One region of the Paenibacillus urinalis genome, then DNA from elsewhere that is predicted to be linked to it. Evidence: predicted binding sites of a transcription regulator. Region 1 holds the regulator's gene; each other region holds the start of a gene.

Evidence for each region. Region 1 encodes LexA, which represses DNA repair genes until DNA is damaged. Its sites were predicted from a motif close to CGAACATATGTTCG; they were not measured.
Region 2: a site for LexA is predicted at 2,183-2,196, ahead of PUW25_RS11200 (SPL family radical SAM protein). Genes of this name have one in related genera too.
Region 3: a site for LexA is predicted at 2,645-2,658, ahead of addB (helicase-exonuclease AddAB subunit AddB). Genes of this name have one in related genera too.
Region 4: a site for LexA is predicted at 2,231-2,244, ahead of recN (DNA repair protein RecN). Genes of this name have one in related genera too.

What each region holds. Positions count from the first base shown of each region.
Region 1 covers NZ_CP118108.1:3,537,679-3,542,600, forward strand. Annotated here, with positions in the region: gene PUW25_RS16245 (acireductone dioxygenase) at 90-644, shown strand; gene PUW25_RS16250 (FixH family protein) at 691-1,131, opposite strand; gene PUW25_RS16255 (HAD family hydrolase) at 1,199-1,981, opposite strand; gene PUW25_RS16260 (hypothetical protein) at 2,025-2,540, opposite strand; gene PUW25_RS16265 (DUF896 domain-containing protein) at 2,589-2,792, opposite strand; gene PUW25_RS16270 (LysM peptidoglycan-binding domain-containing protein) at 2,955-3,323, opposite strand; gene lexA (transcriptional repressor LexA) at 3,502-4,134, shown strand; gene PUW25_RS16280 (N-acetylmuramoyl-L-alanine amidase family protein) at 4,336-4,922, opposite strand, start outside.
Region 2 covers NZ_CP118108.1:2,418,349-2,423,270, forward strand. Annotated here, with positions in the region: gene PUW25_RS11195 (SulP family inorganic anion transporter) at 1-1,144, shown strand, start outside; gene PUW25_RS11200 (SPL family radical SAM protein) at 1,297-2,124, opposite strand; gene PUW25_RS11205 (aldo/keto reductase) at 2,313-3,170, shown strand; gene PUW25_RS11210 (amidase family protein) at 3,336-4,922, shown strand, end outside.
Region 3 covers NZ_CP118108.1:4,068,623-4,073,544, forward strand. Annotated here, with positions in the region: gene addB (helicase-exonuclease AddAB subunit AddB) at 1-2,476, opposite strand, end outside; gene PUW25_RS18830 (class I SAM-dependent rRNA methyltransferase) at 2,821-4,203, opposite strand; gene PUW25_RS18835 (Na/Pi cotransporter family protein) at 4,333-4,922, shown strand, end outside.
Region 4 covers NZ_CP118108.1:3,750,874-3,755,795, forward strand. Annotated here, with positions in the region: gene spoIVB (SpoIVB peptidase) at 1-283, opposite strand, end outside; gene recN (DNA repair protein RecN) at 403-2,124, opposite strand; gene ahrC (transcriptional regulator AhrC/ArgR) at 2,266-2,715, opposite strand; gene PUW25_RS17335 (hypothetical protein) at 2,741-3,226, opposite strand; gene PUW25_RS17340 (TlyA family RNA methyltransferase) at 3,345-4,169, opposite strand; gene dxs (1-deoxy-D-xylulose-5-phosphate synthase) at 4,305-4,922, opposite strand, start outside.

The DNA of each region.
Region 1 (4,922 bases):
ACTAGTGTCTTTTCCAATTATCAGCGAACAACACTGAGCAAAGGCAGAACACAGGCTTCATTAAACCAATTAGAAAAGAGGGAATAATTATGCCAGAAATTTTAATCAAAAATACGAATGAAAGAATTAGTGGAGTGGAGAACGTTCGTAATTATCTAAAAGACTATCATGTGCTTTATGAGCAATGGGATTCATCTAAGCTGCCGGCAGAGCTTAAGCGTAACCAGCTGTTATCTGACGAAGAGCAGCAGCAAGTCTTAGACCTCTATAAAGAAGAAATTTCTGATATGGCAGGACGTCGCGGCTATCAACAATGGGAAGTCATATCACTGTCAAATGCCACTTCCAACCTTGAAGGAAAGCTAGCTGAGCTCGAAGAAATGCATGCACATGGAGATGAAGGTGCGCATGCTATTCTGTCAGGCAACGGTATTCTAAGTATGAAGGCGGATGAAGACACTGGTTATTTTGATATAGAGCTAACCGCAGGGGATGTCATTGCTATTCCTGAGAACACTCCGCACTCCTTTGCTCTAATGAAGAATAAGGAAGTCATTGCCGTTCGATTAACGATTAAAGAGAACGGGTGGACCCTATCTCCTTACCCAGATCCAGCTTATATTAAAAATGGACAACCTCAATGAGGTTGTCCTAGGTTTTCTTTTGTTTGTCCAATACTGTTAATTGCTGCTATTCTTTTACCACAATGTGCACTGATGGCATAGCATGAAAGCCTCTTGCTGTTACATGAGAAGTAACCTTGTATTCTCCCGCAGCTTTGAACTGATAGTCAAATACATATACTCCTTCCCCTTGGTGCTCCCCTTCAAACTCCATACTGACACCATCCGATGTAGCAACCTCGAACATGACTTCATCTGCATCACCTACGACATCTGCTTCCTGAGTCACCACAGCTTCCATATGTACGGTTTCATTCAAACTTATCTCTTCACTCGAAACACTCAGCTTGACGTCAATCGGTTCCATGAGAGCAATCGGCTCCGAAGAAGCTTTAAATGAGCAGCCAGAGATTAGAATACATAGAGTTAGTATAATGAAACCCATCGAGATATGCTGCCGGATAGGAGTGAAGCCGTTCGATTGCAAGAAGAGTTTCAATATCTTCATCTTCCTTCCTGTATTCTGTAAAAAGAAAACCGCCGCTGCTCTGCAGCAGATGCGGTTACATGGAAGATTATAACATTTGTTTGATTTCAGATAAATGCTTAATTTCAACGTCTGGAGTGTAGGCTTCTTCGTTCAGCTTGTTATTACGATTGATCCAAACCGCTCTAATTCCAGATGCAAGAGCTCCCTTAATATCTGTAGTAAGCTTATCGCCAACCATCAGCGCTTCGTCTGGAGATACATCCAGCAATTCCAGAGCATGCTTGAAAATGGAAGGATCAGGTTTTCCTTTGCCAAACGTACCTGAGATCACAATATGGTCAAAGAACGGAACTAGATCAGGCACCCCATCCAGCTTCTCTTGTTGAAGAGAAGGACAGCCATTGGTTAATAAGAGAAGCTTCACTTTACCTTGCAGCTCAGCCAGCGTCTCTAATGTCTCATCATACATGTAAGGACGGCTTCGGCGTTCTTTACCGAAATGCTCTGCAAGCTCCGCACCGAGTTCCGGCTCATCAATACCCAGAGCAAGAAGACCCTTAGTCCACGCTTCTCTACGGTACGTAGGAGCAATCTCTTCAAGCTGCTTAAATTCAGCTCTGTCACTCCCATTAAAATGAGCCCACAATCCTTCAAAAGGGTTAATGCCAATCATTTTTGTAAAAGCAAACGTTTCATACGATTCATACAGCTTCCTTGCTTCATTGCGGACAGAAGTCTCCAGTTCATGAGGATCAACGCCTGTTTGCTTAGATGCAACTAGACATGTTTCGTAAAAAGCTTCCTCTACACTCCGCTCATCCCATAAGAGTGTATCATCCAAATCGAATAGCACTGCTTTGATTGACATGCTTCTCTCTCCCCCGAAAGTATGGTATCGTATGTTAGGCTTCTTACTTTACTCTCTTATCTTCGACAGGTATTTGATGATTCTGTGCGTATTGCACAAGGCGTGCTCCCATCGCTTCTACATCATATAGATTAAGCAGTTTGCTGAACACCCAAGGACCGCCTTTGCCATTACGTTCAACAACAACAGAACCTTTTTCCAGGACAATTTTCTTAATATCCTCTGGACCCATGGAACGTTCTCTGCTTAGCTTAATCGTCTTGATCCGCTTCTTACCGACTTTGAGATACGGCCGGCGCATAAAGTACATCAGAGCAAGTCCAAGATAAAGCGCAAATACAACCCAATCAAATGCTCCTACTCCATCTGTCGTCAAACCGCTAAGAGTCAGGAACATGAATGATAGGACAACGAGTACAAATGGGAACAAAAATGCTCTTCCTTTAAATACATCCTCTTGTTCAACACCAGATCCGATGGATGGCTGGCCTCTTTTTTTACGATCTTTATTAATTTTCTGCTGATTTTTCTTCACTGATCTTTCAAATGAACTCGCCATGAGTATCCTCCTTCAATCTATAACAAAAGCATGGACCTATTTATTAAATCATTTTCCTTTTGAATACGTGTCGCCGCTTACATCATCCACAATCTCAATGGATTCCAGCTGCTGACGGAAGTTGCTGCGGATGTTGTTCAAATAGATCTCTCTAAGCTCAGTCCGTTCAGCCAATTCTTCATCGTTAAGCCCGGATTCCTTCTGCTTGCGGGCAAGCTCATTAATCCGCGCAACTAGACTTTCAATATCCAACTTTCTTCCCCTCCAAAATGCATAGTCTCTTTAACTTTGACATGATTAGAAAAGGTTGTCAAGGTAAATACCTGTATAGTCTGTATTTAGTACAAAATACAAAAAAGACGCAGATCAAGCCGCGTCCTTAGCATGTTGTAGATTATAAAAGAATTATACATATCAATCAAAATAAGGAAGATTTAAGAGCTGCCCTACTTGTATATCACTGCTGGACAATCCATTAATATGTTGAATTTGGTTAACATAATCTCTTATATCCATACCTTCTGGTTTATGCTCTGAACCGATTGCCCATAAGGTATCACCTGGTTCCACAACAACCTTCTCGTATGCCGTCTCTTGTCCCGCGTCTGCAAATACCGTCATGAATCCAGTTAAGCTCAGAAGCAGGACTGACGCTATTAATATCAAACGAATTATTCTCTGCTTGTTCTTCTTCATTATAATATGTATCGTCTCACCCAAGTTATTGTTCGTCATTTCATCTGTTCTAGAATGTATGCTGTTATAAGTGCTGTATTTAAGCATTATTTCAACCTCCAAACGTTTGTTCTCATTCCTTACAGAACTCACTATAACACGAACATGTGTTTTGGGCAATAGTTTTTGAGAACAATTGTTCTGTATTTTTTAGAACTAATGTTTGTACGAACGGAGGTTCTATGCTATAATTTTCCCAAACGTTATTATGTGGAGTTGATACGGTATGTCGAAGGTATCCAGCAGGCAATTAGCAATTCTGGAGTTTATACGCAATGAAGTCCGATTGAAGGGATATCCGCCGTCCGTAAGAGAGATTGGTGAAGCTGTTGGCCTGGCCTCCAGTTCAACCGTTCACGGACACCTGGATCGTCTGGAGAAGAAGGGGTTAATTCGCAGAGACCCTACTAAGCCACGGGCTATTGAATTGCTCGGTCAAGATGATGGTGATGATAATGTTCTTCAATTTACGCAGACCGTTGCTCGCGTCCCTGTAGTGGGTAAAGTTACTGCGGGTATTCCGATCACAGCTACAGAGAATATTGAAGATTACTTCCCGCTGCCGATGCAGTATGTTGGTGAGGAGAAAGTATTCATGCTTTCTGTTGTCGGGGACAGTATGATTGAGGCGGGAATTTCGAATGGCGACTATGTTATCGTCCGCCAGCAACAAACAGCGAATAACGGAGACATCGTCGTCGCGATGACGGAAGATGATGAAGCAACCGTTAAGACTTTTTATAAAGAGAAGGACCATATTCGCTTGCAGCCAGAGAATCCTACATACGAACCTCTCCGGCTTACAAAAGTAACCATTTTGGGTAAGGTTATCGGCTTGTTCCGTGACTTCCTTCATTAATTAGCCATTCTTTTATTTCTTGTATATTTTAAGGAGAGGTCTTCGTTGGAAGATCTCTCCTTTTTTCATAAGGTTTATTGCTAGGTATAATTTAAATGCGTCTAATTGATTCGCTTTGAAAAAAGCTGTTATCACAAATAGAAAAAGGCCCTTTTACTATTATGTAAAATGGCCTTTTTCACTATCGTCTAATCATCAACTTTACTTATTGTTCTCTATACGAATCAAGATCGCTGCGAGTTCTTCCCGAGTTACAGAATCTCTCGGACGTGTTCCATCCATGTATCCTTTTAAAGCAGCTTGCTCCCAAGCTGTTCTAGCCCATGGACTTACCATGTTAAGATCTTCCTCATCTGCTGCTATCATCACGTCTTTCTGTTCCAAACCGAAGAATTGAACTACTCCAGCCACGTGCCCGTCAATAATAGCCTCAATCACCTGATCATTTTGTAGTAGAATGGCGTCAGCGTCGATGAACAGATTCTCAGTCAATACAGCCGACATATTGGATTCTCGTAGCATATGCAAATTGCCTGTCTTTGGTTTGCGATCAATCACGTTGTATTTTCTCAGTTCAGTTATAATACTTTCGTGCAGAGTTTCCTGAAGCTCTTTTGATTTCAGACTAGCTGAAGTATAACGAAAGCTTTCAAAACCCCCAGCACCACCGCCCGCATTACAATGGATTGAAATAATTGCATCTGCAGCTAATTCATTGGCTATTTTCGTTCGCTCTTTCAGTTCTATAAATTGATCCATTTCGCGTGTTAGGAATACCTGAATCCCTG
Region 2 (4,922 bases), 1.1 Mb from region 1:
AGCTACACTGATGAAGTTTATTCCACGCGCCGTCATGATTGGCTTCGTCAATTCACTGGCCATTCTGATCTTTATGGCGCAAGTCCCTTATTTCTGGGGCATCAATGGCGCAACCTATGTGTTCCTAGGTATAACACTGCTTATCGTATACGTCGTGCCTCGATTCTTCAAGGCCATTCCTGCACCATTGATTGCCATCGTCGTGTTAACTGTTGTATCCGTATTTACAGGATTTAATCTCCAGACCGTAGGAGATATGGGGAACATTACTCAGACCTTACCGTCATTTCTGATCCCTGATGTACCGTTCTCTATCGAAACACTACAGATAATATTACCATATTCTTTCGCACTCGCAATTGTCGGCTTGCTTGAATCACTGCTTACCTCCTCCATTGTCGATGATATGACAGATACAGAGAGCGACAAGAATCGTGAAGCTAGAGGGCAAGGGATTGCAAACTTCGTCACAGCGTTCTTCGGTGGTATGGCGGGATGCGCCATGATCGGTCAGTCCATGATTAACGTAAAATCAGGCGGACGCAGCCGTTTGTCTACGCTTGTGGCAGGGCTGTTTCTTATGTTCCTGATTCTTGTACTTGGTGATCTGGTAGTCCTAATGCCGATGCCCGTTCTGGCTGGAATCATGGTCATGGTCTGTATCGGGACGTTTGATTGGTCTTCATTCCAATATTTGAAAAAAGCGCCCCGTTCGGATGCCATCGTCATGGTGGTTACCGTAATTATTGTCGTTGCCACTCATGATCTCTCCAAAGGAGTTATTGCTGGTGTCATCTTAAGCGCTGTGTTCTTCGTGGCGAAGATATCGAAACTGGAAGTGACCAAGCCAGCGGAGGATGTCAAGAAACAGGTGTTCAAAGTGAAGGGGCAATTATTCTTCGCCTCTACCACGACATTTGAACAATCCTTTGATCTGTCTGTACAAGATCGCGACATTGTCATTGACTTCTCCAATTCTCATGTTTGGGATGATTCTGCTGTAGGCTCGATTGATAAAATCATCTTGAAATACAGAGAGAATAACAATGAAGTAAGACTGACCGGACTAAATGAAGCAAGTCAGCGCATGATCGATAAGCTGGCGGTATTTACAGACAGCAAGGGTAAATTGAATACACATTAAAACAGGTATTCTTATGATATAACATTACCCGCGAGGAGGAATATCAAGGTACAAACGGATGAAGTAACAGGGTGAACAATATTTTGCTTGGTGAAAAATAAGAAGGTCCTGCTCTGCTGAAAACTCAGTAGTGCAGGACCTTCTTGTATATCTTAAGGTTCAAAGCCCTGTTGACTAATATATACACGCTCCTCCGGAAAAACGCTTCGCATCCGAGACAGAACGATTTGATAGGCAGTGGAGTCATACCATGCGGTTGAATCTATTTCATCATATAAGGCATCAATCCCCAGCTGTCTTGTTCTTTTGCCGCCGCTGCCATCTCCCATGAAATAATCATCAATGGTAACGCGGTTGGTCGCACAATAGAGCTTGGACGCAAAAGCCTCGCTGCTGGGCAGAATCGGAGCGATCGCTGCTTGAGTCGGAATGCCCGCCTCGGTTAATTCCTGCAGTGCCTTCATTCGGGCAGCAATAGGAGGGGCAGAGGGAGAGAAATGTTTTCTGACCTCATCCAGATCGGTTTCGATCGTAAGACTGACACGCACCCTGTCTCCCAATGCTGTGAATAAATCGATATCCCTTGTGACGAGGGGGCTTCTGGTTTGTACCAGTATAAAATCAGGCGGAGATTCGCACATCACTTCCAGCAGGGAACGAGTAATCTGCTCTTTATATTCGATGGGCTGATAAGGATCTGTACTGGAAGACATAAAGATCGTAACCGGCCCCTTAGCTGTGGCACGCTTTAATTCCTTGCGGAATACAGTTGACGCTTCCTGCTTCACATCTACCCAAGTTCCCCATTCCGACCCGCGAAATAGAGAAACAGGCATCCGGCGGACATAGCAATACGAGCATCCGAACGAACATCCCGTATATGGATTCAATGTATGGGTGTAGCCAGACAGGAATCCAGTTCCTTTATTCATCAGTGACTTTGGAGTTTTATATAAATATTGAATTTCTCTCTTGGACATCGATAACACCTCTATTCTTATAGAACAGATTCTATTATAATTCATTAAAGGTCGTGTGGGAACATATATTCTCATTTTTATCCCGTATGATACATCTTTCGATTATGAGATATAAGATTCGGGTATAACATTCGTAGCCGGATAATCCAGCAATTACCTATATTACTGCATAAAAAGGAGATGTAACGATGATCAAGAGAAATACAATCAAGCTGGCAGATGGAACTGTGCTTCCTGCAATCGGACAAGGAACCTGGCGTATGGGAGATGATCCTTCCGTACGAAGTGAAGAAATGGCCGCACTGCGTCTTGGTGTTGAGCTGGGGATGCATGTTATTGATACCGCGGAAATGTATGGTGAAGGCTTGTCCGAATCCCTTGTCGGAGAAGCGATCCAGGGCATTAGGGAAGAGGTGTTCCTCGTTTCTAAAGTATATCCGCATAATGCAGGGCGAAACCGAATCATTACCCGTTGTGAGCAGAGCCTGCGCAGACTGAAGACAGATCATTTGGATTTGTATCTGCTTCACTGGAGAGGAGACATTCCTCTCGCCGAAACGGTAGAAGGAATGGAGAAGCTGGTTCAGGACGGTAAAATCGCGCGTTGGGGCGTTTCCAATCTGGATACAAAAGATATGGAAGAGCTGCTATCTATATCTAAAGGCAGTAATTGTGCGGTTAATCAGGTACTGTATCACCTCGGCTCAAGAGGGATTGAGGTTGATCTGATGCCATGGCAGACAGAGCGTCAGATCCCAATTATGGCTTATTCTCCGCTTGCGCAGGGAGGTACACTTCGGCGTGAAATTACTGGCAATGAGACCGTAAAGGCAGTTGCAGAGAAGCATGATATAACCCCGCTGCAGTTAATGCTTGCTTGGAGTATTCGGAACGGTCAAGTTCTCGCTATTCCTAAAGCTTCTAAGGAGGAGCATGTGATACTGAATGCTGCTGCATATGAGGTAGAGCTGACGGAGGATGATCTCAATGAGCTGGATTTAGCATTTCCGAAGCCAGATCATAAAGTACCGTTAGAAATGATTTAATTTATGTTAGAAAACTTTACAGGTGTATCTGAAATTTCACATTAATTAATCTATTCTACCTATTACATGTTAAAATCTTGCTCAAATCCTCTTATTTACAAGTCTATCATTCTATTATATGTTAGTTTAAGTAACATAAATAGAATGAGGGCGAGGGAATGAAGTATGAGGAATAGCAAAATGCAAATGATGAGTGTGCTCTTGGCTGGAGGACTGCTGCTTCCTGTGGCCGGCTTTCCTGGCGAGATGGCGGCTGCGGCACCTGTCAGCACGGAATGGTCTGAATTTATGGAACTCGATTGGGCCCCGAGTGAGTGGACTGTGGAAAATGAACGACACAAGACCATCAGTACGGAACAGTTTGCAGAGCTCATTAATCTGGCGGCGAAGGAAGCCGGTTCGGAGCGCCTCATTACAGAAGTTTCACAATCGGCTAAGATTAACAGAGAAGTGGCAGCCCGCTTGTTGGATGAAATGATTGATGTGCCTTACGTTGAAGAAATGATATATCAGGATATTCCGATCAGCAGTCCTTATGCAAGCTCAATTGGTGTAATTACGACGGCCGGTGTGATGAAGGGGAATGCTGAATATACATACGGTTATGGCAAGCCCCTTACCAAGGGGGATGCAGCAGTTGTTGCCCTCAGGGTCTATCAATATTTACAGCCGGTGAGTGTCGTTGAGGCATCGATCTCGGATTTGCAGAAGGCAATGACTTCAGGAAGAGTTACCTCCGCAGAGCTGGTGGATATGTATCTGGAACGCATCGAAAAATACGATGTAGAGGGTCCGAAGCTTAACTCTATTATTTCCCTTAATGAGCAGGCGGACGAGCTGGCTGAAGAGCTGGATGCCGAGCGTGGGCAGAGTGGAGCAAGAGGTGCGCTTCATGGAATACCTGTCATTTTAAAAGATAATTTCGATACAGCGGACATGCCGACTACAGGAGGCTCGTTAGCATTAAAAGAAAGTGTTCCATTAGATGATGCTTATCAAGTGGAGAAGTTAAAAGAAGCCGGGGCAATCATACTAGCGAAGTCCAATTTGCACGAATTTGCATTTGGTTATACCACAGTAAGCTCTGTGTCTGGTCAAACGCTGAATCCGTATAATGTATCCAAAGTGCCGGGAGGCTCAAGTGGCGGGACAGGAGCGTCGATCGCGGCGAGCTTTGCTGCAGTAGGGATGGGCAGCGATACCGGCGGTTCTATTCGAGTGCCGTCTTCATTTAATAATCTGGTCGGTATTCGTCCTACCATTGGTTTATCAAGTCGAGACGGAATCATGCCGTTAGCATTGACACAGGATACAGGAGGGCCGATTGCTAGAACCGTTGCTGACGCGGCTGCGATCCTTGACTTAACGGTAGGTTATGATCCTGATGACGTGACTACAGCAGCAAGTGTAGACCGCATTCCGGAATCATATTTGCATTATTTGGACCCAGCGGGATTAAACGGAGCGAGAATTGGTATTGTCCGAGAAGTGTTTGGCTCAGATCCAGATATCAATAAGGTGATGGATGAGGCGATACAGGACATGAAAGACCAAGGTGCTATATTCATTGATGATGTTGAGATTCCTAACTTCAAACAGATTAACAGCTATGCCAGTCTCAGTGCATGGGAATTCAAATTCCAGTTTAATGATTATCTCGAATCGCTGGGAGAAGAACGCGCGTATAAGGATCTTACGTCGATCATCGAATCGGGCTTATATGATGAATCGGTGAAGACACAGCTCATGGAG
Region 3 (4,922 bases), 530 kb from region 1:
GACGATACACTTGTCTCTCCTTCAGCTTCAGACCGAACGAGACAAAATGAGAGAAAGGGCATAAGGCAAACCGTTCCATACGAGATACACTGGTCTTGAGCTGTGTTCCGTACAGCTTGAAGCTCGTCTCCTTCGTGAGCGTGCGAGTACGGTTCTTATAAAATACAGATTCGAGCATTCGTTCAAGTCGAACCTGCATTTCCGGATGTGCGAGGTACCAGTTATATACCTCCCACCAGGACTCCTCGATGTTCTTTCCTCTTCGCCATTCCCGAAGCTCACCCATCAGATAGGACATTGTTAGGTCGGGACGAAGCAGGAAGCCTGCTTGCTCCTTCCATTCGGGTGCTTGTCCCGGCCGGGAGAGCAGCGGACGCTCCTCCAGCCCAGGAAACATCCGCTTCAAATGACGAATCATTTCTGAAGGGTGGAGGGACTTGCCGTCTTCATCTGCAAGAGGATAGCTGATCCATAGACTGTGGCTCGCTTGGGTAAACGCAGCATAGATTAAGAAGCGTTCATCCAGCATTTTGCGTGTCACGTCAGGACCTAGCTGCATGCCATACTCCGTAAGCACGGATCTTTCCGAAGCCGTTAGAACTCCTTCCTCCTGCTGGATTTGCGGCATGACACCGTCTGTTGCACCAAGAATAAATACATGACTGACCTTACCTGTCCGAGATCGATCCAGACTTCCGACAAGCACTTGATCCAGTGCAGGAGGAATCAGTCCCAGCTTCAGCTCAGCCAGTCCTGTCTCTATGACTCCTGCAAACAGCTCGGCATCCAAATGCTCGGTGCCCATCATTTCCACGACTTGATCCAGCAAATCCAGAACCGCGGTCCAGATCCCCCGATGCTCCCGAGCCTGCTCAGGACTTCCTTCCTCCAGCGCCTTGCTGCTCAGTGCATCCAGTTTACGAGCGATGTCTGCATCCTCTAGCAGCTTGAATAGAGCGATACATTGCTCCTTGGCCGTCTTCGCTTTTTTGAACCTCTTCTCAAAGGTAAACAATGGGGATACAATCGTCTCACGACATTTCTCCATTAAGTACAGGAACCGGCTGCGATTAAGCTCAGAACCAGCTGGCCCATCTTCTTCGAGGGACAAACTCGGCACTCCCTTCCACGGCTTGCCGTCTGTCCATCTATAGCCGGAAATTCCGGATGCCAGCACGTAGTTCTCCAGCATATCCATATCGTATCGACTAACGGACCCATCGAGAGGCAGCAGCAGATCCGTCTTCACCGCCCGGAATACGTCCTCATACTTCCATCGTCTATTGATGACATCCAGAGCGGACCTGATCAACTCGGCAAGCGGATGATGCAGCTCATCTCTGCGCTCGTCCAGGAAATAGGGAACATCGTAATCCTTGAACAAGGGTGCGACGATATGCCCATAATCACCGAGATTGCGGACAAGGACTGCCATATCCCGGTAACGAACTCCTTCTTCTCTTGCCAATCGTCTGATTTCTCGCAGGACGCCTTCGACCTCAGCTCTTCTGTTCTCGGCCGCAAAAACATGAATTCCTTCATGACCTGCATCCTTCATACGGACGCGGCGGCCCTCGAAGCCTGCTTCCAGATGCGCAAGCGCCGAAGCTGCATAACGAGGCGAGGGAGAGGGATCGGTCGGTAAGTGATCTGTAGTACATTCTATTGCTGTATCTTCAGCGATTCCTTTCAGTTTGACGTAAGACATGCCTGCAGAGTAGAACAAGTTCATTTCATTCGGCATATTCATCGCATCATAAGGCTTGTCCAGAGTCAGCGATATGGTTACGGAGTTCGCATTCAGCAGTAATTGTCTGATAACGGAGAGCTCCTGCGGAGTAAAGCTGCGGAAGCCGTCAATCCAAACATCAGCCTGCTTCACATAATCCGAGGACGGGATTCGCTCTGCCAATTTGTCCAGTGTATCTTCTTCATCCATGTATAATCGGGATACTTCTTCCTCGAAGTCCCGGTATACGGTTAAAATATCATGAATCTTGTGATGCAGAATCGCACCTGCGAAAGGCACCTCCATTACTCGCTCAAGCTCTTCCTTCAAAGATTGTTCCTGAGTTCCGTATCGCTTCATTTCCGCATACAGGGAACTTAGTTGATGGGCAAATCCCATTTGTGTACCCGATGCAGAGAATATTTTAAGCTCATCCTTGCGCTTTTGCATAATTTTGTAGAGCAGCATTTTCTTGCCTTCGGCCCGAATCGGAATAAGAGCCGAGCCTCCCGTTTCCTGCATTACTCTCAAGCTGAGCCTGCGAAAATCAAGCACTTGGGCTCGGACGGAGCCGTTCACGCCTTGAGAACGAATCATTTCGGATTCTGCCTGGAAGGAAGCCTGTTCCGGAACGATAAGGATTATAGGATTTCCTGCAGGGTTCTCATGCAGCTGAGCCGTAATTTGATTCATAATGGCCGTGCTTTTTCCACTGCCGGCTCGTCCAATCATCATATGAAGCGGCATTTATTGAATTCCTCCCTTTCTATATTCGAAGCTATATTTGAAACTACATCATCAGCATACTGACATGTATGTATTTGCTATCAGCCTTTTTGCACCCTAAATATTTAACTAAAAGAGACCAAAAACCTTATAAAGTCTAAGCACAAGTATAACATATCTCACTCAACAGGAACATGCGTTTGGTAATTCTAGTAAGTCAAACCATGCTAAATTTCTTCCAATCGAAGCACATGCATAAGTTCCTACAAACTTTCAATTTATCGTCGTTACATCAACATACGTACAGTAAAAAAAAGCATCCGAACACTCTTTCTACAAAGAGAATAAGGATGCTTCTTCTATGATTAATTTATGCCGGATGGCGTTTTCGATCGAACCTCGAAGATAGCAAATTTTAAATAATGCCCCTCTTCTACGCCCAAAATTTGAGGATGGTCTTTACCCGCAGCACGCCAATCTACAAGTCTTAATATTTTGCCTGCATCGGCAGCTGCATCCTGAATCGTTTCAAGGAACAAATCGGGACGCATATGGTAGGAGCAGCTTGCTGTTACAAGATAGCCGCCTTCATTAACGAGCTTCATGCCATGCAGATTGATATCCTTGTAGCCCCGAACCGCGCCTTTGACTGCCCCTCTTGTCTTGGCAAAAGCAGGAGGGTCGAGGATGACTACATCAAAGGTACGTCCACCTCCTGCCGTCATGGCAAGCGACGTATCTACCTTTTTGTCAGCTTTTGCCCTTGCAGCACGCTCCTCCAAACCTTTAACCTGATTTCTTAAATACTGAAAAGCGTCATCAACTACAAATTCAACACGATCCTCAAAGCCATTCAGCTTCACGTTATCTCTGGCACTTTCAATCGCATGCTCCGAAATATCAAGACAGGTTACCCGCTTAGCTCCGAATTTGCAGGCATTCAGTGTAAAGCTGCCTGTATGCGAGAAGCATTCAAGCACATTTGCACCGTCCCAATAAGGGAAGGTTACGACTTTACCGCTCTTGTTGATTGGAGCGAGGGTCTTCACCCCATCTTGTTCTACCTCTTGAATTGTAATTCCACTTCTGCCACCCCAGCCTGTCATCAGCGGTTCAATGGCTGCGCGGTTCTCCCGTTGATCGAAGAAATAACCGGTCTTCTGTCCCTGCTCGATATCAACCTTTATCTTAAGTCCGTTCTCCGTAACGGTTACATGTCTTGGGCATTCTCCATAGAGCAGACCTTTGACCTGTTCAAGCCCCTCCAGCTCTCTTACACTGACATCGCTTCGCTCATAGATGCCCTTCGGCTGTACAACCTCGACCAAAGCCTCGACGATCGCCTCACGGCACAGATCCATACCTAGAGTCAGGATCTGAACGACAAGCACGTCACCGAATCGATCCACCACAAGCCCGGGAACATAATCTGCCTCTCCATAGATGAGACGATAAGCATCACCCCCGGTAACAAAGCGGTCACGATGCTGCAGCGCTTGATCAAATTTACGGACAAAGAAGGCCTTGTCCATCGTCGTGACCGGTTCATAGGAAACGACCCGTACAGTAATTTGGGATGCCGGATTATAATACCCTGTTGCCAAGTAACGGCCTTGATGATTCTTCACCTCAACCAATTGTCCTGGCTCCGCACTTGCCTCTACCGACTCAATTTCATTTTTGTAGATCCAGGGATGCCCCTGCTCTACTCTTTTTTTACGGCTCTTTGTAAGAATAACCGATGCCAAAATGCCTACAACTCCTTTTATCATCAAGTAACCCCTCACTCACACAAGAAAGTCATGGTTGTCCTGCTACAAACATAAGATGGACAGTAGACAAAGTCATGATTAGAGAGAAGGTGCCCTTGTAATATCATGTTACATTCTATTGTGTTTCCTCTATTATATGGATTAACCATATTCTTTCTAGGCATGAAGCTGATGGAGGCTTCACTCTATAAGCTCAGCGGCCCGCTACTATCAAGCTCGCTTGACCGGGCCACCGCAACTCCGTTAAAAGGCATGCTCTTCAGCACAGGAATAACCGCCCTGCTGCAGAGCAGCACAGCGGTCACCGTACTGACCATCGGCCTCGTAAATGCAAATTTGCTTGGATATGCTCGTACCCTCGGTATCATTCTGGGCAGCAATGTCGGGACTACGGTAACGACCGAGCTGCTCAGTCTAAAGATTGGCAAGTATGCATTACCCATGCTGCTCTTCTTCATTAGCTGCTGGATCATCTGTGTCATCCTCGGCGAATTAAAATCGGTCGTACACAGCCGGCATTCCCATGCCGTACATACAGCTGGATATATCAGTCTCGCTGGAGCCGGATTCTCCATGGTTATGCTCGGTATCGTCATGATGCAGCGAATCGGGCCCGCCCTAGAGCAAGGCGGGTTATTCCCATGGTTTGTCCAGCAGGCCAGCCACAGTGTATGGTGGGGAATGGCTGCTGGTGC
Region 4 (4,922 bases), 210 kb from region 1:
TCGCACCTTCACGCTGCGGATACAGATGAACAGAGTGGGACTTGGATTCATCCTTAAGACCGCCGCCATTCTTACTGAGATTGACTTGCAGAACTTCAGGATGTTCAGACACACTTGCATCGACTGGAGCTGCTACTTTAAGATCCGTTTCGCGTCCGGCAAACAGATGAAGCTCATCCGGCAAAGATGCGTAACTAAATACGGGCAATAGGGTCTGTCCAATAAGACAGATAGAGAAGACAACAATAAGACCGATTAGTTTCTTTCCAAGGCTAGGCTTCAAGTGGCTGTCACGCTCCCTTTGCTTCGTTCGCTTGACGAAAGGTGGTCGCCAATTGCGTAACTATAACATAACCTTGGCCAGGTCCTTTTATTACTGTCAATCATTGTTCCGTACAGCAGTTATGCCCCTTTTTTGGCTTCAGCAAGTTTCAGCATTTCTTGAGCATGATGCAATGTCTTTTCTGTAATTTCAACACCGCCCAGCATACGGGCAAGCTCTGTCACTCTGCCCTGTTCTGATAAGGACTCGACCTGCGTCATTGTCCGTTCATCGTGGACATTCTTCTCAATGAGATATTGATGATCTGCCATACATGCAACTTGAGGTAAATGTGTTATTGAGAACACTTGGCATGTTGAGGACAAAATAAACAATTTCTCAGCAATCGACTGAGCTGCCCTGCCGCTGACACCTGTATCAACTTCATCAAATATGAGAACCGGTATTTGATCGTGGCGTGCAAATATGCTTTTTAGAGCCAGCATAATACGCGACATTTCACCTCCGGATGCAATTTTGCCTAATGGTCTTAGGGGCTCTCCAGGGTTAGCTGAAATGAGAAACTCTACATTGTCTATTCCATGCTTGGTTATTCGAATGCGCTTCCCTTTCCACTCCACACCCTTAGGATCTTCCATAATGGAAATCTGGGCACGCATTGTAGTTCGCTCCATTTGCAGATCCTTGAGCTCACGCTCCACCTGATTGGACAGCTCTTCAGCACAAATTTTGCGTGCCTCACTCATCTCTTCTGCAGTTTCCAATAATCCCTCTAATAATTGATTACGCTCTGCAAGCAGTTTCTCTAAGCGTTCATCTTTATTTTCCAAATGATCGGTTTCCCGTTCAATCTGAACATAATACTGAAGTATGGATTCTACACTTTCACCATATTTACGCTTCAATCCGGTAATCATATTAAGGCGCTCTTCGACCTCCGATAACCGAACAGGATTAAATTCGATCCCATCCCGGTAGCTCCGCAGCTGAAATGCCGCATCCTCCAGTTGATAAAATGCAGATTGAAGCTGTTCCAGTATGGGATGAATACCTTTGTGATCATATTCATTAATATCTTCGAGCTTCGAGATCGCGTAGCTCACGGCTTCGAGTCCCTGTGAACCATGAAGCAGCTCATACGCACCTGATACCGAATCCATCATCTTTTCGCTATGAGATAGTTTGACCCTTTCTTCGGCGAGGGATTCATCTTCACCGGGAACAAGGCTCGCAGCTGCAATTTCTTCCAGCTGAAATCGATACATATCAAGCATTTGATATGCTTTTTGACTGGATTCCTGAAGCTGTCTAAGCTCCTTCTCTACTTTGACAAAAGCTCTGTATTGCTCACTATACTTTATCTTGATGGGTCGAATGATCGTTTCTCCGTATGTATCGAGCAGACCTAAATGCTTCTCTGCTCTAAGTAAACTCTGGTGCTCATGCTGTCCATGGATATTAATTAATTGTTCTCCGATTTCGCGAAGCATTGTCAGATTCACGAGCTGACCATTGATCCGGGATACGCTCTTACCGGAAACTGTAAGCTCACGGCGAATAACCAGATGTTCATCCGGCTCCGCCTGTATTCCGAGCTCGGTAAGCGTGTTCCATACGGGGTGATGAGCAGAAAGCTCAAATAAGGCCTCCATCTCGGCCTTGTCACAGCCATAGCGGATTAAATCTGCGGAGCCTCGTCCTCCTGCAATCAGTCCCAAAGCATCTATAATAATTGATTTACCTGCGCCCGTCTCCCCGGTCAACACGTGAAATCCTGAATGAAAATGTACATCAACTGCTTCAATAACGGCTAAATTTCGGATTGATAATGTGGAAAGCATGTTCCAACACCTCCAATGATAACTGTGGCAGCCCTTCTACAGGGAAGGGAACACCTGTTGCTATTTTCATCTTCGATGTATACTTTACACTATTTCTCACCAAAAAGAAACATACGTTCGTCTGTTTTTTTGAAATTTTGATTAAGAAATGTAACTCATGATTTGATTGATAACCGTCTTGCTGTTCTCTTCATTTCTGCATATTACCAGGATGGTATCATCACCGCTGATCGTACCCATAATTTCCGGCCACTCAATGCTGTCAAGAAGTGCGGCCACCGAATTGGCCGTGCCTGGCAAAAACTTCATGACCACCAGATTTGTCGTATAATCGACGCTGAGAAAATTATCAACCAGGGCCCGTTTCAATTTTTGTCCTGGGTTATATCTCTGGTCCGTAGGGAGTGAATATTTATACCTTCCATCGTCGGTCGGAATTTTTATGAGCAGCAATTCCTTAATATCACGAGATACAGTTGCCTGAGTTACCTGATAACCTGCCTGCCGTAATGCCTCGACAAGGTCATCCTGAGTCTCAATGTCATTTTGACTAATTATTTCCCTGATTTTGATGTGTCGTTGTCCCTTCATACTTGCCTCCATCCAATGCTATAAATTAATATTCGTCTTCATGCTCCCAAATATAATCATCTTCATCTATAAGCGTGATTAGCTTCAAGTTATTATCGTCCGTATCTACATACAGTAAACCGTTACAGTTCGGGTACAGCAGCAAATAGGGCAGCAGGCGGTCTCTAAGTCCAGAGCCTGTCCATTCCTGCGGCATCCGGCTTCTCGAGGTCTTCACAATGAACACCTCATCTTCTTTCTCTGCCACGTAATCAATGAACAGCCGGCTGTACAGAGTCTGTTTATCTACCTGGAAGGTCAGCGGGACTTTAAGTCTTCCTCCAATGACCTCATAACCTTCTCTTTCCAAAATTTCGAGTGCGGGATGCTCTTGAATTTCTTCATTGAGTACAAGCTCTGGCAGCTGTTCAGGAACCGGCTCCTGAAGCCATCTGCGAATGCCATACAACACCCAGAATACAATAATGATCCCGAGAAAAGCGATAACAAATTTATCATATTGGCCTTCCATCCATCTCACCTCTCACAAGGAGATATTCGTTAACCAGAAAAAATATCCTCTTGTGAATTTAGGAAATGCGCTGGTTTTATGAATCCAGCAAAAGAAACCCATCTAAAAAAGATGAGTTTCAATGAAAGGTATGGCTCGCTTCGTTAACCACGGCCTCAATCAGATGATCAATATCAGGTCCCGCAGATTCCACATCTTCTCCACCAAGACGCCAATGGGCCAAAAACTCAATATTTCCTTCTCCACCTGTAATCGGCGAGAATGTCAAATCAGACAATGCCAGGCCAAGCTCACTTCCGTATTCGAGAAGAGAACGCAGAACCTCTGCATGGACCTTGGGATCTTTGACAACCCCTGTCTTCGGAACTTTTTCTCTTCCCGCCTCAAACTGCGGCTTGATCAAGGCTACAATATCAGCCGGCTGCTTAAGCAGCTGAATAAGAGGTGGAAGTATAATCTTTAAAGAGATGAAGGATACATCAATGCTCGCGGTATCCGGTACAGGACCTGTCAAATGCTCAGGTGTCACATACCTAAAATTGGTTCTTTCCATAACCGTGACCTGTGGATGGTTGCGAAGCGACCAATCCAATTGATTGTAACCTACATCGATCGCATACACATGTGATGCACCATGCTGCAGTGCACAATCTGTAAACCCGCCTGTTGAAGAACCAATATCAAGCATCGTTCGCCCTTTCATCTCAATATGGAATTGACGAATTGCTTTTTCCAGCTTAAGTCCTCCGCGCCCCACATAAGGATGTACTGCGCCTTTCACTCGAATGACAGCCTCACGGGGAATTTTCATTCCTGGTTTCTCAATGCGTTCTTCATTGGCATAGACCAGACCTGCCATAATTGCTGCCTTGGCCTTCTCGCGGCTTTCGTAATATCCCTGCTCTACCAGCAGGACATCCATTCTTTCTTTGGGAACTGACATAATTTCTCCTGTCGTGTAGATTAAACCACATAGCTATAGAGCCCAATATGAGCATAACTGCCCTTATTGGACTCTATAATTCTCGGGCTTGGTTTATATCATTTCATCTTCTAAATTTTTACGGAAACACATTCATCATGAAGGTGTGCTGGTCTTTGGAAGATCATAGGCGAACTCAAGCTTCAGCTTCCGCATCTCTTCAATAACCGCCTGTACCGTAAGCCCCACTTCCTCGCGCTGCTCCTTGACACTTCCGTGCTCGATGAACTCATCCGGGATTCCCATGATGTGAATCTTGGTGTCGTACAGCCCTGCTTCTGAATAGAATTCAAGAATACTGCTTCCGAGGCTCCCCGCTGCAGATGCTTCTTCCAGCACGATCATTTTCGTGTCGTTCGCATGTAAGGATACCAGCATCTCTTGATCCAGTGGTTTAAAGAATCTGGCATTAATGACACTTACCTGCATTCCCTCACGTTTCAGCAGCTCTGCCGCTTCTTCCGCAATTGGAATCATAGGTCCAGCTGCAATGATCGCGTAATTCTCCCCTTGCCGCAGAGTTTCCCATGAACCAATCGGAATGGACTTCAGCTCTGGATCAAGCGGCACACCCAATCCATTCAATCTTGGATATCGATAAGCGATTGGACCCTCATTGTAATCCAGCGCTGTCTTCATCATATGTCTCAGCTCATTCTCATCCTTCGGCATCATCACCACAATATTTGGAATATGACGTAAGAACGCCACATC